Regions from separate parts of the Stenotrophomonas sp. 10L48 genome, predicted to be linked through region 3. Evidence: predicted binding sites of a transcription regulator. Region 3 holds the regulator's gene; each other region holds the start of a gene.
The links. Region 3 encodes FliA, which starts transcription of late flagellar genes. Its sites were predicted from a motif close to TAAAGTTTNNCNNNCNNNGGCCGATAA; they were not measured.

Region 1: AC1DCU_RS05470 (methyl-accepting chemotaxis protein) is a predicted target of FliA. The motif match lies at 1,386-1,412, and genes of this name have one in related genera.
Region 2: AC1DCU_RS11275 (methyl-accepting chemotaxis protein) is a predicted target of FliA. The motif match lies at 2,076-2,102, and genes of this name have one in related genera.
Region 4: AC1DCU_RS21355 (chemotaxis protein CheW) is a predicted target of FliA. The motif match lies at 1,723-1,749, and genes of this name have one in related genera.

What each region holds. Positions count from the first base shown of each region.
Region 1 is NZ_JBFTIX010000002.1:468,633-472,603, forward strand. Features, by position in the region: gene mnmA (tRNA 2-thiouridine(34) synthase MnmA) at 1-655, shown strand, start outside; gene hflD (high frequency lysogenization protein HflD) at 652-1,266, shown strand; gene AC1DCU_RS05470 (methyl-accepting chemotaxis protein) at 1,441-2,631, shown strand; gene AC1DCU_RS05475 (hypothetical protein) at 2,730-2,945, shown strand; gene AC1DCU_RS05480 (hypothetical protein) at 3,013-3,540, shown strand; gene AC1DCU_RS05485 (bifunctional diguanylate cyclase/phosphodiesterase) at 3,651-3,971, opposite strand, start outside.
Region 2 is NZ_JBFTIX010000005.1:435,693-439,663, forward strand. Features, by position in the region: gene AC1DCU_RS11260 (hemagglutinin repeat-containing protein) at 1-545, shown strand, start outside; gene AC1DCU_RS11265 (hypothetical protein) at 555-977, shown strand; gene AC1DCU_RS11270 (DUF2628 domain-containing protein) at 1,118-1,990, shown strand; gene AC1DCU_RS11275 (methyl-accepting chemotaxis protein) at 2,133-3,971, shown strand, end outside.
Region 3 is NZ_JBFTIX010000020.1:26,508-30,478, reverse strand. Features, by position in the region: gene AC1DCU_RS20810 (chemotaxis protein CheA) at 1-354, opposite strand, end outside; gene AC1DCU_RS20805 (protein phosphatase CheZ) at 357-962, opposite strand; gene cheY (chemotaxis response regulator CheY) at 962-1,354, opposite strand; gene AC1DCU_RS20795 (RNA polymerase sigma factor FliA) at 1,374-2,117, opposite strand; gene AC1DCU_RS20790 (MinD/ParA family ATP-binding protein) at 2,114-3,001, opposite strand; gene flhF (flagellar biosynthesis GTPase FlhF) at 2,988-3,971, opposite strand, start outside.
Region 4 is NZ_JBFTIX010000026.1:130-4,100, forward strand. Features, by position in the region: partial or broken gene AC1DCU_RS21345 (methyl-accepting chemotaxis protein) at 1-546, shown strand, start outside; gene AC1DCU_RS21350 (flagellar brake protein) at 760-1,533, shown strand; gene AC1DCU_RS21355 (chemotaxis protein CheW) at 1,792-2,283, shown strand; gene AC1DCU_RS21360 (hypothetical protein) at 2,421-2,804, shown strand; gene AC1DCU_RS21365 (methyl-accepting chemotaxis protein) at 2,903-3,971, shown strand, end outside.

The sequences.
Region 1 (3,971 bases), on a different contig from region 3:
GTTCCCGATTGGTGACCTGGAAAAGAGCGACCTGCGCCGGATTGCCCGCGACGTCAGCCTGCCGACCCACGCCAAGAAGGATTCCACCGGCATCTGCTTCATCGGCGAGCGCGATTTCCGTGAGTTCCTTGGGCGCTACCTGCCGGCCAAGGCCGGGCAGATCCTCGATCCCAGCGATGGCAGCGTGATCGCCGAACATCCTGGCGTCTTCTATTTCACCCTGGGCCAGCGCGAAGGCCTGAACATCGGCGGCGTGCGCGGCCGCCCTGCCGCGCCCTGGTATGTGGTCGGCAAGGACGTGGCCAGCAACGTGCTGTACGTGGACCAGGACCGTGACAGCCCATGGATGCTGTCCAACAGGCTGCGCTCGGAGACCGCGCACTGGATTGCCGGCGCACCACCGGCACGGCATTTTGAATGCGCCGCGCAGACCCGCTACCGCCAGCCCGATGAGCCGTGCAGCGTGGACGTGCTGGACGACGGCAGCGTGCAGGTCACCTTCGCCCGGCCGCAGCGTGCAGTCACCCCCGGGCAATCCCTGGTGCTGTATGACGGTGAGGTCTGCCTGGGTGGCGCGGTGATCGCCGCCACCGACGCGCCGCTGGAACAGCGCCTGCGCACCACCCCTTCTCCTTTTGAGGTAATCGCTGCATGAGTTTCACTGTCGACGACCGCGTTCTGGCTTTGGCCGGCATTGCCCAGGCCCTGCAGCAGGTACGCCGTATCGCCGATACCGGCCACTCCGACGCCGCTGCCGTGCGCACTGCCGTGGACAGCGTGTTCCGCATCGATGCGTCCTCGCCGCAGGCGGTTTTTGGCGATCGGCACGCCCTGAAATCCGGCCTGCGCCTGCTGCACAATTATTTCCGCAGCCAGGGCCAGGACCCGATCCTGCCCAAGCTGGCCCTGTCGGTACTGCAGCTGGAGCGCCGCTTCGTGCAGGACGGCGCCACCGTGAACAAGGTCGCCTCGGGTATCGAGCGCGCCCAGCGCCAGGCCACCGAGCTGGGTGACAGCGGCCACCCGGATGTTCTGGCCGCGCTGGGCGGCCTGTATGCAGACACCATCAGCCACCTCAAGCCGCGGGTCATGGTGCAGGGCAACCCGCATTACCTGGGCCAGGCCGGCGTGGTGGCCGAGATCCGCGCGCTGCTGCTGGCCGCCGTGCGCGCCGCCGTACTGTGGCGGCAGCTGGGTGGCAGTTACTGGGACTTCCTGCTCAGCCGCAAGGCGATGGTCGAGGCCGTGGACCGGCAGCTGGCCTGAGGGCGGGGAGCCCGCCGGGCATGGCCCGGCGCTGGCGTCCGAGCGCCACGAGGGTAGCGCCGGGCCATGCCCGGCGGACGGCGCCAGAAATCCGGCGCATTCAGTGAGCACATCGACGTTAAAGAGAAAGGGGGTACGGCCGATACATCCTCCGTGCACCTCCCGAGAACGTCCATGTACTCACGCATTTTCATCCGTCTGGCCGCCCCCCTGGCTCTGACCCTGCTGCTCCCCTTCGCCATCGGTTTCGAATGGCCGGTTGCCCTGCGTTGGGCGATCCTGACCACGATGACGCTGAGCTGGCTCGGCTTTGCGTGGTGGACCGCCCGCGCCCAGGCGCACCGTTCCCCGGAACATGCCCGTGTCCTGCGTGAGCAGGACCAGCTGCTGACCGAACTGCGCAACTTCGTCGGCAACGAGATCGACGGTTCGCGTGGCGAAGTGGAACGCGCCCGCGACCTGATCCGCCAGGCCGTCTCCAGCCTCGGCGGCAGCTTCGATGCCATGAACCGCAAGTCGCGCCAGCAGAGCCAGGCCCTGTCACGCATCGTCGACCGCGCCGGTGACGAAGGCGGCGCCGGCCTCGACGTTGCCCGTTTCGCCCAGCACGCCAGCCACCGCATGGAACAGCTGGTGGAAGCGCTGGAGCAGGTCAGCGGCCAGAGCAGCACCACCGTGCAGCACATCGACCAGATGGCGCAGCACCTGGATGGCATCTTCGCGCTGCTGGAAGACGTCAAGTCGATTGCCGACCAGACCAACCTGCTGGCCCTGAACGCTGCCATCGAAGCTGCGCGTGCCGGTGAAGCCGGTCGCGGTTTCGCCGTGGTTGCCGACGAGGTCCGCAACCTGTCCGAGCGTTCGACCACCTTCAACGAGCAGATCCGCAAGCTGGCGCACAGCTCCAAGGATGCCATCGCCAAGGTCCGCGAGACGGTTTCGCACATGGCCTCGCGCGATATGGACCGCTCCCGTGAAGCGCGCCAGGAAGCGGCGGCGATGCTGGACAACGTGGCGCAGATCAACGCTTCGCTGGGTGACGGCATGCGCGAAGTGTCCGACTGCGCGCGCTCGATCGACGGCAGCGTGGCCGAAGCCGTGCGTGCCCTGCAGTTCGAGGACATCGCCACCCAGGCCCTGGGCGGCGTGCATACCCACCTGGACCGCCTGACCGCGATCAATCGCGAAGCGGTGGCCCTGCAGGAACTGCTGCATCGCAATGGCGGCGTGTTCGACGAAGAAATCGCCTCTGCCCTGCAGCGCACCGGCAACCGCCTGCGCGAACTGCGCAGCGAATGGGAGCGCCCGCCGCACAAGCCGGTTGCCCAGCAGAGCATGGGCGCCGGTACGGTCGAGCTGTTCTGATCCTGATGTCCGCTGCCCCGTCCGGCAGCGTGCGAGGCCCCGGTTCTGCCGGGGCCTTTGCGTGTGACCCGCCTTTGGATGCATCCTGCAAGCGCACCATGACCCTGATCCGCGCCCTGCCCCCGATCAACGAGAACGAGCGCCCGCGCAATGCGGGCGTACGTGAGCAGCTGCGCCAGCTGGAAGAGGTGGCCCGCGAAGAAATCCAGGAGCTGCAGAAACTGGCCGACGCGCGCCCTGCCCCACCGGCAGCCGGCGATGACGTGCTGGGCCTGGCGTGGGACCTGGGGCTGGATGGCAGTGCCTTGAAGTAGATCCACGCCATGCGTGGATGCAACTGCCCACGTGGCATGATGCGCCGGTCCCGTTCATGGAAGACCGATGGCCATCGCCCTGATCGCATTGCTGCTGATCGAACTCCTGCTGCTGGCCCTCTGGGCGCCGTTCTTCTTCCGCACCGGCATCGTGCTGTTCAACCAGCGAATCGCCGCTACGCCGGCAGAGCTGGCGCAGCTTTCACTGGCCGGTCTGGAGCATGACCTGCCGCCCGATACCTGGCTTTGCCTGGTGTTCCGCGCGCTGCCGGACGGCAGCATCGCCTTTCGCGAGAGCTTCGTGCCGAGCGTTGGCCGTCGCTACTTTCCGCTGATGCGCGGGCGGGTGATGATCGATGCACGGCGCAGGGAGGTGCGGGTGATCGGGCTGTGCAGCTGGTTCGCGCTGGGCCTGACACTGATGCTGGTGCCGGTCATCCTCGTCCGACCCGCTGCGTGGCCGATGCTGGTGGCCCTGGTGCTGTTCTACATAGGCTATTTCATCCAGCGCCGACGCTATGTAGAGGTGGTCGAAGCGGTACGCGCACGACTTCGCTCCGAATTTCCGCAGCGCTTGGTTGCCGCGTCGCAGTAGATCCACGCCATGCGTGGATGGCCGCGAGTGCAGGCATCAGTGCCGACCAACGGTCGGCACCCACCCAGGCTTGCCCAGAAGTAGATCCACGCCATGCGTGGATAAGTATGTCAGCGCGCCAGCATCACTTCGCTGGCGGCATCGGTGCGGCCTGGGGCGAGGTGCTGCTGGCGCAGCCACTGCGCCAGGTCGCGCGGTGTGAGCGGGCGCGAGTACAGGTAGCCCTGGATCTCGTCGCAGCCCTGGCGGCGCAGCATGTCCTCTTCCTGGTGCGTTTCCACGCCCTCGGCCACCACCTTCATGCCCAGTGCGTGGCCAAGATGGACGATGGCCTGGGTCACCTCGGCGGTGCCCGAGTCATGCAGCATGCCCTGCACGAAGCTGCGGTCGATCTTCAGGCGGCCGACCGGGAAACGGTTGAGGTAATTGAG
Region 2 (3,971 bases), on a different contig from region 3:
AGAAGACGGCAGGCCTTGCGTACTACCTGACTGGTGGTAGGAACTCGTGGAATTTTGAAGACGTAGATCAAGCGGCTGACATTGGTGGAAAGTTCACGTTTGACATCGGAACTTCCTTGGTCGGGCCGGGGGCATTCCTCGCCAAGAGGACCATGACGGCTGCTTCGGAGGTAAGACTTATCGCCGATGCGGAACAGCAGCTCATAAAGTACATCGCAGGTATTGGGAGGAACCCGCCAGCAACCGCGATCGGTGCCGTTGATCCTACAACTGGTAGAATTGTGACTATGTCGAGTGGCCCTGTTCCTGCCGTGATCGCACCGGAACTGAAGGCGTACGCCGATTCGCTCGGAGGCCTTGGTGTCAAGACGGCATGTGGGAATACTATTGGTCGTTGCGCAGAATTCAGAGCTGCAAACGAACTGATGCTGGCAAATCCACGCCTGAAGCTTGAGGATATCAAATTCACTGCTGCTGTTCGGCCAAGAAGTGGTCTTCCTGTTCCTAGATGTGATAATTGCAAGAATATATTTGGAGGTGAGTAATATATGGAGATGGATGAGGAATTTCTTGAGGTCAATGACATAGATTGGTTTGCAGTTGGTGCTGATGGATATGTTTGTCATTTTGCTACGGGAGGGCGTGGTTTCGTGCCGCGCCAGGTTGCGTCGTCCATCGAGGGCTGGCAATTGGTGTGTGACTATATTTACTCGCTTCCTATTTGCTCGGGCGTCATCGTGGTTGAAGAGAGCTTGCCTGATTTCAGCGGCCTCGCTCAGCGCGAGGCTTATCTTCGCTCTTTCCTTGAAATGGCAAGTCGCGGGATTTTTAGTCATGACGTAAGCGGGGATGGTTATCGCCTTATCGCCAAGCCGGAGCTTGCGCTTCGCGATGACGACCTTCCCGAGCGTGTTCGAAATCATATTCCAAGGATCGCCATCGGTTCGGACGATGTTCTGCTTCATTTGATGCGCTGAATGTGGCTTTTGTGGAAGAGTGTGAAAGGGGCAGGCGATGCCGGACCGGGCAATTGATCGGCTACCGGGTTACCCGGCTAGAACAGTCAATCCTTCGAATGACTGTCAGTGTGTTTTTTTTGGATGAAGAATCAGTGCAGATGAAGATCGAGCCCACTTTCGGTAGTGCAGAGGGTGGCGCGGAGCGAGACGCAGACTCGGCCGCTGACGAGTCAAGTGAAAAGAGTGCGCTGGCGATTGTGGTTGGGGACCGGTTCTCCACCTATTGCCATTTCTGGAGGCTGGACGACGCAGCCGGCAGGGCGCCGAGACGGTGGCATTGGCCGGCGTTCCTGTTTTCATCATTGTGGTTCTTCTTCCGACGCATGCCTGTATGGGGCACGATCTGGTTCATCGTTCCGCCTTTGGCGATGACCACGTTCACTCAGATGGGTCTGCCATGGTTCGCGGTAGTCGTCTTCGTGGTCTGCCGCGTGCTTGCCGGAATTCTGGCGAATTCCCTGTACCTGTCTCATTGCCGGAGGATTGCCCGCAAGGTGCTTGCCGGGCATGGAGGCGCGCATCGGCGGCGTGCCGAACTGCAGAAGGCCGGTGGTGTCAGCTACACCGCTCTGGTGATCGCCTTGGCGGTAACGGCCTCACAGAACACCCTGATCAATCTGGCAGTTCGTTCGATGCCGAAGGCAGCGCCCAGGCAGTCTTCACTGCACCTGCCGGCGAACCGGCCGGACCCGGATCTCGAATATGCGGAGAGGGAGGTGTACCAGGAGGAGCTGCGTGCGATCGCGATGACGGCGTGGCCGGCGGGTGTTCCAATGGACAACAATGTCTGCATTGTCGAGCTACGTCTGACGCCACCGGGTACCGTGCTGGATGCCAATGTTCTGGAGCCTTGCACGTTGGACGAAGCACAGCGCGAGCAACTGCTCGTCGAAATCAGGCGTACCGATTTCACGGTCGAGGGGAAAATGCGGTTCTTCACCCGCCATACCGTCATCGGCTTGCGTGGCTGATTCCCGCCACGGGCCTGATTTCCTCACGGTGAGATTCTGCTTGAACGCGTTTATGTTAACGCGGCGTTGTTTCAATAACTGATCTTAAAGTTTCCCGCAGTCGTGCCGCCACCGATATAGGGCCACGATCAAGGGAATTGAGATGCTCGCCTTACGCAACCTCCGTGTGGGATCCCGGCTTTCTGCCGGCTTCGGTCTGCTGTTGCTGTTCATCCTGGCCATTGTCGGCCTGGTGTTGTACGGAAACCATTTGAAGTCCGCCCAGTTCGAGAAAGTGGTGGGCGTGAACATGGTCAAGATGCGGTTGTTGAACGACATGCTCGATACCAACAACGCGGTGCTGATGCATCGCCGCCTGATGGTGATCAAGCGCGGCGAGGAGTTCGACAAGGATTACCAGCGGGCGCAGGAACTGAGCCGCACCTACGATGGAATCTGGGACAAGTACGTCAAGATTCCCCGCGATCCCACCGGCGATACGCTGGTGGCGCAGATCGCGGCGGCACGCAAGGCCACCGACGTCTCCACTCAACAATTGCATGAGCGGATGAAGGCGGGCGACTACGACGGTGCAGCCACCGAGCTGCTGGCCGAGCACGGTCTGGCCACGGCCTGGAATGGAGCGATCTCCAGCCTGCTGCGGCACCAGGAAACCCTGACCGAACGCAGCCGTGAGGAATACCGCGCCACGGAAGCGTGGACGGGAACCCTGTCCATCGCCTTCGGTGTGCTCAGCCTGATTCTCGGCGCACTGGCCGCGTGGGCGATCACCCGCAGCCTGACCCGCCCCTTGGCGGGCGCGGTGAAGCTGGCCGATGGCATCGCCAACGGTCGCTTGGACAACGTCATCGATGCCTCGGGCAACGACGAGGTGACCCAGTTGCTGAAGTCCATGCAGCGCATGCAGGGGCAGCTGCAGGCGGTGATGGCCGCGCAGGGCGAGATGGCGCGGCAGCACGATGATGGCAGCCTGGGTTATCGCATGGACGAGAGCGCCTTCCCCGGCGACTACGGGCGCATGGTGCATGACACCAACGCGCTGGTGGGCTCGCACGTGCACGTGCAGAACCGCCTGATCGAGGTGATGAAGCACTACGCGCGCGGCGACCTGTCGGTGGACATGGATCGCCTGCCGGGCGAGAAGGCGGCGATCACCCAGGCCATGGACGAGACCAAATCGAGTCTGTCGGCCATCAACGGCGAGATCCGCCGGCTGGCCACAGCCGCGGCCGCAGGCGACTTCAGCCTGCGTGGCGACGAAACACGCTTCGAGCATGATTTCGGCGACATGGTGACCGGGCTGAACCGGTTGATGCAAACCACGGACGAGAACCTGGTGCAGGTGTCGAGCCTGCTGCAGGCGATCTCGCGCGGCGATCTGACAGTACGCATGCAGGGCGATTTCCACGGTGTGTTCGCCCGCATGCGCGACGACTGCAACGCGACCGTCGAGCAGCTGACCCAGATCGTCGGCCGTATCCAGGCCAGTGCATCCAGCATCAATCTGGCAGCGGGGGAGATTGCCTCCGGCAATACCGATCTGTCGCGGCGTACCGAGCAGCAGGCGGCCAACCTGGAAGAAACGGCAGCGTCGATGGAGGAGCTGACCTCCACGGTGAAGCAGAACGCCGAACACGCGCGCCAGGCCAACCAGCTGGCGATCGGTGCACATGGGGTGGCTTCGCAGGGCGGCGAGGTGGTCGGCCAGGTGGTGACCACCATGAGCGCCATCGAAGCGTCGTCGAAGAAGATCGCCGAGATCATCAGCGTGATCGATGGCATCGCTTTCCAGACCAACATCCTGGCGCTCAACGCCGCCGTGGAGGCCGCGCGTGCGGGTGAGCAGGGCAGGGGCTTTGCGGTGGTGGCCAGCGAGGTGCGCACCTTGGCACAGCGCTCGGCGGGTGCGGCCAAGGAGATCAAGGGCCTGATCGAGGAGTCGGTGGGCAAGGTGTCCGACGGCTCGGCGCTGGTGCGTCAG
Region 3 (3,971 bases):
CAGTTCGGGCGGGGCAAAGCCCGGCTCGGTGCCCGAAGACACCGCGTCAAGCATCGACTGCAGGTAGTCCAGTGACTGCTGGGCGGCATCGAAGTGATGCGCCTGCAGGACGGCCTGGCCGGCGCGTGCGGCGCCCAGCGCTTCCTCGGCGGCGTGGCACAGCTCGACCATTGCGGTGATGCCGAGGAAACCTGCGCCGCCCTTCAGCGTGTGGTAGCCACGGAACACCGCGTTGAGCTGTTCATTGTCCTGCGGTGCCTGTTCCAGCGACACCAGCTGTTCGCCGAGGCGATCCAGGATCTCCTGGGCCTCGATGATGAAATCGGCAGTGATGTCGTCGGCTACTGCGCCCATGGTTACAGCCCCAGATCCGACAACAGGTCGTCGGCGTCGTTCTGCGAGACCGCATGGCGGTCCAGTCCCTTCAGTGCCGGCCCAGCCAGTTCCGGATCGGTGCGATGCTGTTCCGGCGGCAGACCGAGCGCGCCGAAGCCTTCGTGCACGCGGCGGACGATGCCCACCACGCGACGGATGATCTGCCCGGTCAGGTCCTGGTAGCTCTGGGTCAGGGCGATCTCGGTGAGGTTGTGGCGGATGCGGTCGAGCTGCACGTCCTGGCCCGGCTGCAGGCCGTCGGCGCGCAGCTGTTCGGTCAGGCTGCGGCACTCTTCGGCCAGGTCCAGGGTGCGGTGGGTGGCCTGTTCGGTCATCGCCACCACGTGGTCCAGGCGCGCGCAGGCATCGTCCAGCTCGCCGGCTTCATCGGGCACGGTCGGCAGTTCGCCCAGCGCCTGGCCCAGCTCGCGGGCCAGCCGCGAAAGGCCGCTCATCATCGGCTGGGTGCGCAGCGCGACCAGGCCGTCGATGCGCTGGCGCCATGCCGCCTCGTCGCCGGATTCCAGTGCATCCAGGGCTTCCTGCAGGCGCAGGGCGAGGGCGCTCTTGTCGACCGTGGTATCCATCAAGCGCTGGCCGCCAGGCGTTCGAAGATCTTGCCGAGCTTCTCTTCCAGCGTCTGTGCGGTGAACGGCTTGATGATGTAACCGTTCACGCCGTTCTGCGCCGCTTCGATGATCTGCTCGCGCTTGGCTTCGGCAGTCACCATCAGCACCGGCAGGGTCTTCAGTTTGGCATCGGCGCGGATGGCCTTGAGCAGTTCGATGCCGGTCATCACCGGCATGTTCCAGTCGGTGACCACGAAGTCGAACGGCTGGCTCTGCAGCAGCGACAGCGCGGCATGCCCGTCCTCGGCTTCGGCGGTATTGGTGAAGCCCAGATCGCCCAGCAGGTTCTTGACGATACGACGCATGGTCGAGAAGTCGTCGACGATCAGGATGCGCATGTTCTTGTTCAAAGCAGAGTTCCTTTGTTGATCAGCTCTCGAGGCCGGCGTCGGCCGCCTCGAAAATCTTCAGTCGGCCACGCAGGCGCAGGACCGCCTGGCCGTGGATCTGGCAGACCCGCGACTCGCTCACGCCGAGCACTGCGCCGATCTCTTTCAGGTTCAGTTCCTGCTCGTAGTAGAGCGACAGCACCAGCTGTTCGCGCTCGGGCAGGTGGCCGATGGCATTGCCCAGCTCGCGGCCGAACTCGCCACGTTCCAGTACCTGCTGCGGGGTCGGGCCGCCCTGGGCGACGGTGTCCAGCTCGCCCTGGTCTTCAATGCGCGACTCCAGGCTCAGTACCTGGCCGCGCGAGGCGTCCTCCATCAGGCGCAGGTACTCGGGCAGCGGCATCTCCATCGCGGCGGCCACTTCGGTGGCACTGGCGGCGCGGCCGGTGCTCTGCTCCAGGCGGCGGATGGTGGCCGCAGCGTCACGTGCACGGCGGTGTACCGAACGCGGTACCCAGTCGCCACGACGGATCTCATCGATCATCGAACCGCGGATGCGGATCGAGGCGTAGGTCTCGAACGAAGCACCCTGGTCGGCGTCGTAGCTGCGCGAGGCTTCGATCAGGCCCATCATGCCGGCCTGGATCAGGTCGTCCACCTCAACGCTGGCCGGCAGGCGTGCGGCCAGATGGTGGGCGATGCGCCGCACCAGGTCTGAGTGCTGGGCGATGACCTCGTTGGCCGCCGTGCGCTGGACCTCTCTGTACTGGGCGGCGCCTTTCATGCGGCCACCCCACGCTGCTTGATGATGCGTTCGAGGAAGAACTCGACGCCGCCGCGCGGCTCGGTCGGTGCCTGCCAGCGGGCGGTGCGGCGGGCGATCTCGGTGATCGCCAGTGCCGACGGGCTGGACGGATAGGCCTTCACCACCGGCTGCTGGCGCTGCACCGACAGGCGCAGCCAGTCGTCCTGCGGCACGCAGCCCAGGTAGTTCAGCGAGACATCGGCGAGGAATTTCTCGCAGACGCGGGTCAGCTTCTCGTACAGCACGCGGCCTTCGTTGGGGTCGCGCACCATGTTGGCCACCACCTGGATGCGGTCCACGCCACGTTCGCGCGACAGCACCTTGATCAGCGCATAGGCGTCGGTGATCGAGGCCGGTTCATCGCAGACCACCACCACGGTGTCCTGCGCGGCCTGGCAGAAGGTCAGCACGCCATCGGTGATGCCGGCGGCGGTGTCCACCACCATGATGTCCAGCTCGCGCTCCAGCTCGGAGAACACGTTGACCAGGCCGACATGCTCGGCCGGGGCCAGCTCGGCCATGTGCCGGCGGCCGGACGCAGCCGGTACCACCAGCACGCCGTTCGGGCCTTCGATGATCACGTCATCCAGGCTGCAGCGGCCAGCGACCAGGTCGGCCAGGGTGTTGGTGGGGCTCAGGCCCAGGATCACGTCGATGTTGGCCAGGCCCAGGTCGGCGTCCAGCAACAGGGTGCGTTTGCCCATTCCCGCAAGCGCCACGGCCAGGTTGGCCGATACGTTGGTCTTGCCGACGCCGCCCTTGCCGCCGGTCACGGCAATCGTGCGCACAGGGCCGAGCGGCTCGCTGCGGGTCGCCGTCAGCGGGAAGGTGGTGGTCAGCTTGGCGTACTCACGCGACGGCATGGTTCAACTCCGGGTTGCAGGGCATATCGGCCGCGCGGCGCAAATCTTCAAGGCGAAGTACAAGATTGGCTGCACTGGCCCGGTGCAGGTCGTCCGGGACGTCCTGGCCATCGGTCACCCAGGTGATCGGCAGCTTGTGGTCCACCGCCACCGACAGGGCGTTGCCGAAGCGGCCGGTCTCGTCCAGCTTGCTCAGCACCAGGCCCTGCAGGTTGGCCGCGCCGAAGCGGCGGACCACCTCGTCCATGTCGCCGAAGCTGGTGTTGGCCGGCAGTACCAGCAGGGTGCGGACCTGGCGGGCGGCGCGCAGCCACTGCAGCTGGGCGGCCAGCGCACGGTCGCGCGGGCCCAGGCCGGCGGTGTCGATCAGCACCAGCTTGTAGTCCTTCAGGCGTTCCAGCAGCTGGTCCAGGTCGGTGCCGCTGTTGGCCTCGTGCACGGCGATGCCGAGCTGGCGGCCGTAGCCGTACAGCTGTTCGCGGGCGCCGATGCGCATCGTATCGGTGGTGACCAGGGCGACGTCGCGGGCGGCATGGGCTTCGGCGAAGCGCGAGGCCAGCTTGGCGATGGTGGTGGTCTTGCCGGCGCCGGTCGGGCCGACCAGGGCGATCACACCGCCTTCCTCCAGCGGATCGACCGGGGCGATCGGCAGCTTGCGCGAGATCAGCCCCAGCATCAGGCCGCGGCCGCGATGCGCTTCGGTTTCAAGCGGGATCTGCATGGCCACGTCGCGGGCGATGCCGGCATCGAAGCCGTACTCGTCCATCAGGTCCAGCGCGGTGGCACGCACCGGGCTGCCGCGCAGGCGCTCGTCGGTGAAGCGGTTCATCTCGCGCTCGATCACCTGGCGCATGCCGGCCACTTCCTGGCGCAGGTGGCGGATCTCGGCGTCATCGGCGACCAGGGTCAGCGCGGGTGCTGGCGCCAGCGCCGGCATCGGTGCCGGTGCAGCCTCGGTCGGCTGCACGGC
Region 4 (3,971 bases), on a different contig from region 3:
GGCGAACAGGGCCGTGGCTTCGCCGTGGTCGCCAGCGAGGTGCGTACCCTCGCCCAGCGCTCGGCCGCCGCCGCCAAGGAGATCAAGGGGCTGATCGACGAATCGGTCGGCAAGGTCGCCGAGGGTTCCAGCCTGGTCCACCAGGCCGGCAGCACCATGGGCGAGATCGTCGCGTCGGTGCAGCGCGTGACCGACATCATGGCCGAGATCTCCGCCGCCTCGCAGGAACAGTCGGCCGGCATCGAGCAGGTCAACCAGACCGTGGTGCAGATGGACGAAACCACCCAGCAGAACGCCGCGCTGGTGGAAGAAGCCACCGCCGCAGCGCGGGCGATGGAAGACCAGGCCGCACAGCTGGGCGAGGCCGTCGCACGCTTCCGCCTGGCCGCACCGAGCGCGGGCAATGCGATACCGCGCGCAGCCATGGCCGTGGCCAGCAGTGCTCCGCGCAAGGCGGCGCCCGCATCCATCGCCGCACCCGCGCGCGTGCGCAAGCCCGTTGCGCAGCCGGCCCTGGCCGGTGACGGCGACTGGCAGGAGTTCTGATCGCAGCATCGGGGTGGCCGCGCGCCACCCCGTCAGCGGAAAGGCAGCGCCGGGCCATGCCCGGCCCGGGCACCACGCTTGCCCGACCGCCGCGGGCATGGCACAACGGAGCAAACGAGTGCGTTCGGTGCTACATAAATCCGCAACGCAGCCGATACCTCTTTCGAGCCACGCGCCCACACGCGTCGGCGCCCGCCCCTGACCACAGATTCCATGTCCGACGGCCACGACACTGCACTGCCCGAAGTCCATGCGGCCGACGCCGCGGATGATCGCTTCCTGGTCCGCAACCCCCGCCAGGTGCGGCAGCTGCTGCGTTCACTGATCGACCAGCGATCACTGATCAACGCCCATATCGACGGCCGCGATCGATCCTTCCCCACCGCCCTGCTTGAACTGGACGACGACGAGGATTTCCTGCTGCTCGATGGCAGCCCGCAGGAGGCTTCCAACCGCGCCGCCGAACAGTCCGACCACCTGCTCTGCTTCGCCCAGCTGGAACGGGTACTGGTGCGTTTCCGCCTGCATGACCTGCAGCGCGTGGACAACGAGGGCCATGTGGCGTTCCGTGCACCGCTGCCCGATGAACTGGTGCACCTGCAGCGACGCGAACTGTACCGGCTGGAGACCCCCATCACCGACTCACCGCAATTGCTGCTGCCACCGGGCGAGGCCCGCGCCGAAGCCTTGTCGATGCGGGTGGTGGACATCAGTGGCGGCGGCCTGGCGGTAACCGTGCCCACCGACTGCGCCATCTTCAGCCTGCAGCAGCGCTACCGGGCGCAGCTGTCGATGCCCGATGGCCCGGACCTGCAGATCGAACTGGTGGTCTGCAACCTGCTGCCGCAACGCCTGCCCAACGGCACCGAGGTCAAGCGCGTCGGCATGCGTTTCGACGACCTGCCGCGCGGCGGCGACAGCGCCATCCAGCGCTACATCTTCCGCATCGACCGCCAGCGCAAGGCACGCCGCAACGGCGAGCTCTGACACCCCCACGGCGGGTAGTGCCGGCCGCTGGCCGGCAACCTCGAAACCGCGTGGATACCGGTGCCAGTAGATCCACGCCATGCGTGGATGCAGGAACTGCCGGCCAGCGGCCGCCACCCCCCTCCCAGGTAGATCCGCGCCATGCGTGGATGCAGGATTGCCGGCCAGCGGCCGGCACTACCAGATGCCTAAAGTCCCCCACCCAGGGGCCGATATCGAGCCTGACACCGGCACTTCCGGCAGAACCAGGACCCCTCGATGAACGACAAGAACAGCTCCGCCGCCGGCGCCGATGGCGAATTCCTCAGCTTCACCCTCGGTGCCGAGCACTACGGCGTGGACATCCTCAAGGTGCAGGAAATCCGCGGCTACGACGCCGTCACCCGCGTCCCCGATGCCCCGGACTACATCAAGGGCGTGATCAACCTGCGCGGCACCATCGTGCCGGTGATCGACCTGCGCCTGAAGCTGCGCCTGGAAGACGCCCGCTACGACGCCTTCACCGTGATGATCGTGCTCAACGTGGAAGACCGCGTGGTCGGCATCGTGGTCGACAGCGTCTCCGACGTGATCCCGCTGTCGGCCGAGCAGATCCGCCCGACCCCGGAATTCGGCGCCGCCGTCGACACCCGCTTCATCTCCGGCATCGGCACCCACGACGACCGCATGCTGATCCTGCTGGATATCGAAACCCTGCTGGACAGCGCCGACATGGGTCAGACCAACGTCGTCGAAGACGCTGCCGCCTGAGCAAACGGACCTTTTTCACGTTTCTGTTACGCAGCCCTTCAGTTCCCCTCATCCACGCCGATAGGGGGACAGAAGCCGGTCGCGCAGGAACGCGCCAAGGCCGGATCCACCATCACCATCCCCGGAGAATCACCCCGATGAAGTCCCTGCTTGCGTTCGTTTCGGCTGCCGTCCTGGCCACCACCGCTTCCTCCGCCTTCGCGCAGTCGGCCGAGATGATTCCGCCGGAGATGGCACCGCGCGCCGTCGGCAAGGACGGCATGGTCTGCGGCAAGGTCGAAAAGGCCCGCTTCGCAGAAGGTTCCGAAGGCCAGCCGACCTTCCTGTACATGGGCGGTGCCTTCCCGCGCCACACCTTCTCGGCACGCATCGCCGGCGAGAACCGCGGCAAGTTCTCCTTCCCGCTGGAAACCCTGGAAGGCAAGACCGTGTGCGTGATCGGCAAGATCCAGCGCGACGCCTCGCGCGCGGAAATCGAAGTCAGCTCGCCGTCCAGCCTGAAGCTGGCCAACATCAAGTAATCCGCTGTCCGTCAGACCGCGCCGGCCAGCGTGCCGGCGTGGCTGTTGCAACCGGGCCCCGCGCCCGGCCGCGTCTGCCTTAGGAGATCGCAACGCCCATGCCGTGGATCAACAACCTGAAACTGATGCCGAAGCTCATGCTGACCTTCGGTGTCCTCTTGCTGGTGATGCTGCTGCAGGGCATCGTCGCCTACCGTGGCCTGCATTCGCTGAACAACGTGACCACCGAACTGGCTGGTTCACGCATGGAAAGCATCCGCATGGCCGGCGAGATGCGCGGCATGCTCGGCGAGTACCGCAACAGCGCCTACCAGCAGCTGATCCGCGCCAGCGACGACGTCAAGGCCGACGCCCGCAAGCAGGCCGTCGAACTGCGCACCAGCATGGACAAGTCGATCAAGGACTATCCGAAGCTGGTCGACAACGCACAGCAGAAGAAGCTGTTCGACACCTTCGCCAAGGACTGGAAGGACGCGCTGGCCTCCTATGACAGCGTCACCGAAATGCTGGAGCTGGACCTGCCCGACGATGCGATCGACACCTTCGTCGGCGAGACCCGCACCAAACACCGCAAGGCCGGCGCTGCGCTTGAAGCGCTGATCGCCGAAGACAACCGCCTCGCCCGCGCCTCGCGCGACGAAGCCGCCTCCACCTACTCCGCCTCGGCCGTGCTGACCGTCATCGCCCTGCTCGGCGGCGCCGCGCTCGGCCTGGTGCTGGTGTGGCTGTTCGCCCGTGCCCTGGTCGGCAGCGTGCGTGGCGCCGTCTCGGTCGCCAACGACGTCGCCGGTGGCAAGCTTGATGGCCATATCGACGTCAGCCGCCAGGACGAAGTGGGCGAACTGATGCAGGCCATGCAGCGCATGCAGCGCGACCTGCGCGAGCGCACCGAAACCGACCAGGCCATCGCCCGCGAGAACCTGCGCATCCGCACCGCGCTGGATTACAGCTCGACCGGCGTCTACCTCACCGACCCCAACAACACCATCGTCTACAGCAACCGCGCCCTGCAGCAGACCCTGGCCCAGTACCAGGACGAGCTGCGCCGCGACCTGCCCGACTTCGACGTCCACGCCTCGCTGGTCGGCAAGCCGGTCACCGTGCTCGAGCACCGTGGTGAGATGGACAACACCCTGCTGGCCAACCTCAAGCAGCATGGCGTTGCCC